Sandaracinus amylolyticus: one gene and its partner. The protein of the gene in region 1 interacts with the protein of each later gene in a pairwise test. Links are inferred from orthologs where the notes say so. Each region holds a gene or a part of one and is shown on either strand. Other genes may lie near its edges.

What was found. Proteins that work in one complex are often made in the same cells at the same time.
Region 2: the proteins of lysA (region 1) and DB32_RS10030 interact in binary tests that used the Escherichia coli proteins (3 or more experiments, as listed by UniProt). The link is inferred for Sandaracinus amylolyticus from one-to-one orthologs.

The regions. Positions count from the first base shown.
Region 1 is NZ_CP011125.1:3,967,876-3,970,945, reverse strand. What follows is about bases 71-3,070. They hold lysA (diaminopimelate decarboxylase), read right to left. Parts: upstream 2,222-3,070; coding sequence 920-2,221; downstream 71-919. Other genes in these bases: argH (argininosuccinate lyase), read right to left, coding at 2,221-3,070; DB32_RS16925 (hypothetical protein), read left to right, coding at 71-519. Outside these bases: more of DB32_RS16925, read left to right, coding at 1-70. UniProt on the Escherichia coli protein: Specifically catalyzes the decarboxylation of meso-diaminopimelate (meso-DAP) to L-lysine. Is not active against the DD- or LL-isomers of diaminopimelate.
Region 2 is NZ_CP011125.1:2,386,847-2,389,689, reverse strand. Bases 71-2,843 are described here. They hold DB32_RS10030 (response regulator transcription factor), read right to left. Parts: upstream 1,920-2,843; coding sequence 1,221-1,919; downstream 71-1,220. Other genes in these bases: DB32_RS10025 (TolC family protein), read left to right, coding at 2,041-2,843; DB32_RS10035 (ATP-binding protein), read right to left, coding at 71-1,224. Also shown: more of DB32_RS10035, read right to left, coding at 1-70. UniProt on the Escherichia coli protein: Response regulator member of the two-component regulatory system CpxA/CpxR which responds to envelope stress response by activating expression of downstream genes including cpxP, degP, dsbA and ppiA.

The DNA.
Region 1 (3,070 bases):
GGCCGCCGCGGCGCCGGGGCGATGGAGAGCGGCGCGGTCGGCGAGGCCCAGCGCATCTACGCGAGGACCGAGCGGCTCCTCGTGCGGGTGCGGCATGCGGTGCTCGCGGCGTACGACGATCCCGACGACCCGCGCATCGACGCGATGGGCGCGCTCGGCGTCGGCGCCAACCAGAGCGAGAACCAGGGACGCCTCGAGAACCTCGCCGCGACGCTCGCCGACCCGGTGGCGCGCGGAGAGATCGCGCTCGTGCCCGACCTGCTGCCCGCGGCGCTGGGAGAGCACGCCGCCGCGCACAAGGCGATCAACAAGACCAAGGGCGGCACGACGGCGGATCGACAGACCGGCGCGAAGACGCTCGACGAGGAGCGCGCCGACACCCGCGAGATGCTCAAGCGCGTGAAGGGCTTCCTGATCTCGCAGCTCGGCGAGGAGTCGCTCGGCCAGTACGGCTTCGGTCTGCCCGCGCCGGCGACCCGCCCTCGGCTCAAGAAGAGCGAGCCGACCCCCGCGACGTGACGATCGATGCAGCGCGGCGCGCAGCGGGCGGACGGAGCCGCACCGCGCGCGCCGCGCCCCGTCCTGCCGCAGGACGAACGGCGGCTCCGAGATCCGCGCCCCGTCCTCCCGCGGGACGACACGCGGCACCGAGATCCGCGCCCCGTCCTCCCGCGGGACGGCGCGCGGCACCGAGATCCGCGCCCCGTCCTCCCGCAGGACGGCACGCGGCACCGAGATCCGCGCCCCGTCCTCCCGCAGGACGGCACGCGGCAGCACGATCCGCACCTCGCCCTCCCACAGGACGGCACGCGGCGGCGCGATCCGCGCTCCGTCCGCCCGCAGGACGGCACGCGGCGGCGCGATCCGCGCTCCGTCCTCCCGCAGGACGGCACGCCGCGGCGACGCCGTGGGCTCCGCGTCACGCCCCGCGCGGGTACAGATCCTCGACGCGCTCGCGCTCGCGGATCACGCGGTACGCGTCGCCCTCGACGATCACTTCCGCCGCCAGCGGGCGCGCGTTGTAACGGGTCGCCATCGCCGCGCCGTACGCGCCCGTGCTGCGGATCAGCAGCAGGTCGCCGCGCTGCACCGGCGGCAGCGGGCGATCGAGCGCGAGGAAGTCGCCGGTCTCGCACACCGGCCCGACGATGTCGGCCGCGGTCACGTCGCCCTCGCGCGCCCGCACCGGGACGATCGCGTGGTACGCGCCGTAGAGCGAGGGGCGCAGCAGCTCGGTCATCGCCGCGTCGACGATGACGAAGCGCTTCGTGCCCTGCTCCTTCACGTAGAGCACGCGCGTGAGGATGCCGCCCGCGTCGCCCACCATCGCGCGCCCCGGCTCGACCACGATCTCGAGATCGAGATCGCTCGCGCCGCCGCGCTCGATGCCCGCGCGGATCGCCGCGCCGAACGCGTTCCACGGCGCGTAGGGAGCGTCCTCGTCGCCGTAGTGGATCGGCCACCCACCGCCCGCGTCGAGCGCGCGGATCGGCGCGCCCGCCTCGGCGCACTCCTTCGCGAACGCGGCGACGATCGCGACCGCGTCCTCGAGCGGCTTCGCGCCGCCGATCTGCGATCCGATGTGGCACGCGATGCCCTCGAGCTCGAGCCCGTCGCTCTCCACGATGCGCGGGAGCAGTCGACGCGCGACGTCGAGCTCGAGCCCGAACTTCGTGCCGTGGATCCCGGTCGCGATGTACGGGTGGGTGACGGGATCGACGTCCGGGTTCACCCTCAGCGCGATGCGCGCGGTGACGCCCTTCTCGCGCGCGATCGCCTCGATCACGTCGATCTCGGGCTCGCTCTCGACGTGGATCGCGCGGATGCCCGCATCGAGCGCGTACGCGATCTCCGCGTCGCTCTTGCCGACGCCGCTGAACACGATGCGCTCGGGCGGGATCCCCGCGGCGAGCGCCCAGTAGAGCTCGCCGCCCGAGACCACGTCCGCGCCGGCGCCGAGCGACGCGAGCAGCCGGAGGATCTCGGGGTGCCCGTTCGCCTTCATCGCGTAGCAGACCATGTGCTTCGCGGGCGCGAGCGAGGCGTCGATCGCGCGGTACGCACGCTCGATCGCGCTCGCCGAGTAGACGTGCGCGGGCGTGCCCACTTCCTCGGCGATCGTCGACAGGCCCATGCCGTCGATCGCGAGCTCGCCCTCGTCCTCGTCGTGCACGAAGTGCGCGCTCGGCGGCACGTCGGCGCGCGTTCCCTTCGCGCCCATCAGCGTGCTCCCTCGATCGCGCCCAACGCCGAGCTCTCCTTCGCCCAGTCGACGCCGCGCGCGACGAGCCGCTCGCGCAGCGCCGCGATCTGCGACGAGACCTGCTTGCGCGCCGGACCACCGAGCACGTCGCGGCGCTCGATCGCGGTCTCGGCCTCGATGGCGACGAAGATCGACTCGTCGAACGAAGGATGCTCGGCGCGGTACTCGTCGAGCGTGAGCTGCGGGAGCGTCTTGCCCGCGTCGACGCAGCGCTTCACGAGCCGCCCCGCGACGTGGTGCGCCTCGCGGAACGGAACGCCCCGCGCCGCGAGCCAGTCGGCGATCTCGGTCGCCTCGACGAACCCCTCGACCAGCGCCGCGCGCATGCGCTCGCTCTCGAAGCGCGCCGTCGCGAGCGCGCCCGCGAGCACGTCGAGCGAGTCGTCGATCGTGTCGAACGCGTCGAACGCCGGGCGCTTGTCCTCCTGCATGTCGCGGTTGTACGCGAGCGGCAGGCCCTTCATCAGCACCAGCAGCGACACGAGATCGCCGATCACGCGGCCCGACTTGCCGCGCACCAGCTCGGCCATGTCGGGGTTCTTCTTCTGCGGCATGATCGAGCTGCCGGTCGTGAAGCGATCGCTCATCTCGACGAACGCGAACTCCTGCGCGCTCCAGAGCACGAGCTCCTCGCTGATGCGCGAGAGGTGCACCGCGCAGATCGAGAGCGCGGAGAGCGACTCGAGCAGGAAGTCGCGATCCGAGACCGCGTCGATCGAGTTGCGCATCGGGCGCTCGAAGCCGAGCTCGCGCGCGGTGTGCGCGCGGTCGATCGGGAACGTCGTGCCCGCGAGCGCCGCCGCGCCG
Region 2 (2,843 bases), 1.6 Mb from region 1 along the record:
GCCGCCCGAAGCACGCTCGCGCGCGCTCTCGACGCGCGTGAACGGTCGGAAGATCTCGTCGAGCGCGTCCTCGGGCACGCCGGGGCCGTGATCGCGCACCTCGAGGCGCGCGCGGCCGGACGCCACGTCGAGCGCGAGATCGACAGTCGTGCCGTCCGCGGTGAAGCGGATCGCGTTGCGCACGACGTTCTCGATCGCCTGGCGGAGGATCTCCTCGTCGCCGCGCACCTCGGCGGGCGCGCTGCGCACCAGCGCCACGTCGCGCCCCGCGCCGCGCGCCTCGAACGCCGCGTCGCGGTGGATCTCATGGAGGAGCTCGTCGATGCGCACCGGCTCGCTGCGGTGCGGCGCGGCCGAGGGCTCGAGCTTGGCCATCGTCAGCACGAGCCCGACGAGCTCGCCCAGGCGCTCCGCCTCTTTCTCGATGCGATCGAGCGCCTCGTGCGCGCCGGCGCCCGCGCTCTGTCGCGCCAGCTCGAGCGCGACGGACAGGCGCGCGAGCGGGGAGCGCAGCTCGTGCGAGACGTCGCGGAGCAGGCGCTCGCGAGACTCGAGCAGCGCCTCGATGCGCTCCGCCATGCGATCGAAGTCCTTCGCGAGCGCCGCGACCTCGGCATCGGCCGTGCGGGTGATCGTCGGCCCGACGCGCACGCCGGAGTGGCCCGCGGCGAGGCGGTCGGTGGCGGCGCGCAGCGCGCGGATCGGGCTCGCGATCCAGCGCGCGAGCGCGAGGGTGAGGATCGCGGAGAGCACACCGACGAGCAGCAGCTGGAGCGTCGGCGGCGAGAGGCCCGCGATCGTGCGCGGCTCGCTCGGCGCACCGACCACGACGAAGCCGCCCGGGAGCGCGGCGACGTGCCAGGCGACGTCGCCGCGCGTCGCGATGGTGGGCTCGCGCGATGCGCGCGCGGTGCGCACGAGCTCGGGGCCCTGGGGCGCGTCGCGGCGTCCGGCGACGATGCGGCCCTCGGGGTCGAGGATCGCGGCGCCGATGCCGCTGCGCGACGCTGCGTCGGCGAGGAGCGCCTCGGCGCGCTCGGAGTCACCCGCGGAGATCGCGATCGCCGCGTCGGCGCCGCGGCGCGCGAGCAGCTCGGCGACGAGGAACGACTGGTGCTCGCGGCGCCGCTCGAAGCGCGCGCCGTACACCAGACCGACACCGAACATCGCGAGCGCGTTCGCGAGCACCATCGCGACGAAGACGCGCGCCGAGAGACTCCTCACCGCTCGTCCTCCGCGAGGAGGTAGCCGGCGCCGCGCACCGTCTTGATGCGCTCGCGCCCACCGGCGCCGGGGCCGAGCTTCTTGCGCAGGTTGCTGACGTGGACGTCGACGCTGCGATCGAAGGGCGAGAAGCGTCGCCCCAGCACCTGCTCGGCGATCGACTCGCGGGTGACGATCTTGCCGGGCGTGCGGAGGAGCAGCTCGAGCAGCGAGAACTCGACGCTGGTGAGCGTCACCTCGTCGCCGCCGCGCCGCACCACGCGCGCGCCGACGTCGAGCGAGAGGTCGCCCGCGGAGAGCACCTCGCGGCTGCGCGGCGTGCGCGTCGCGGCCTCGGCGCGCCGCTGGATCGCGCGCACCCGGGCGGCGAGCTCGCGCGGGTTGAAGGGCTTCGGAAGATAGTCGTCGGCGCCCATCTCGAGCCCGACGATGCGATCGACGTCGTCGCCGCGCGCGGTGAGCATCAGCACCGGGACCGCCGACGTCGCGCGCAGCGCGCGCAGCACGTCGAGCCCGTTCATCCCGGGGAGCATCACGTCGAGGATCACGATCGCGTGCTCTCCGGCGCGCGCGCGCTCGAGGCCGGCGGGGCCCTCGTGCACCGCGTCCACCTCGAAGCCTTCGCGCGAGAGGTAGTCGCGGAGCAGGCCCGCGAGCTCGACGTCGTCGTCCACGAGGAGGATGCGCGAGGCCACGGAGGAAGAACGTAGGGCCCGGGGTGGCCGTCGCGCACGTCAAGAATCGTCGCGCCGCGTCTTTGCACTTCTTGAGACGAGCCGGGCACTCGGAAAGATCGCACTCGCTAGCTTGGCGATCGTGCGCATCGCTTCGATCCTCGCTCTCCTCGGCGCGCTCGTCGTCGCGCCCTCGGCGGCCTCGGCGCAGGCGATCACGGAGCGCGACGCGGTCGCGCGCGCGCTCGGAGCGAGCCCTCGGCTGCGCGCCGCGCAGGCCGATCTCGCAGGCTCGCGCGCGTCGGTGCGCGCGGCAGAGGGCGCGCGGACGCCCACGCTCGCGCTCACGGCGCAGGGGCACCACACCGAGGGGCTCGCAGCCGCTGCGAACGGGCTCACGCGCCAGCAGCAGGACGGCATCTCGAGCGAGGCGACGGTCGCGATGACGACCGATCTCGGCACGACGATCGAGCTCGGCGTCGCGACCGGGGTCGCATGGCGCTCGACGAACCTCGACCCGAGCCGCACGACGATCTTCCGCATCGGGCCGACGTACTCGGGCCAGGTGACCGTCGGGGTGCGCCAGCCGCTGCTGCGCGGCGCGGGCGACGACGCGACGTTGGGCACGCAGCGTCAGGCGGAGGCGGCGCGGACCGCGGCGGAGCGCTCGCTCGATCAGGCCGTGAGCCAGCTCGCGCTCGACGTGATCACGGCGCATCGCGAGCTCTGGTACGCCGAGCAGGCGCTCGCGGTGAGCGACGACGCGCTCGCGCTCGCGCGCCGACAGCACGAGGAGGCGGAGCTCCGGCTGCGCGAGCTCGGCACGGTCTCGCGCACCGAGGTGCTGCGCTACGGATCACAAGTCGCGAGCGCGGAGCGGGCGCGCGCCGTCGCGCTGACGAGCGCCGAGACGCGCGCGATCGAGCTCGGTCGCCTGCTCGGCAT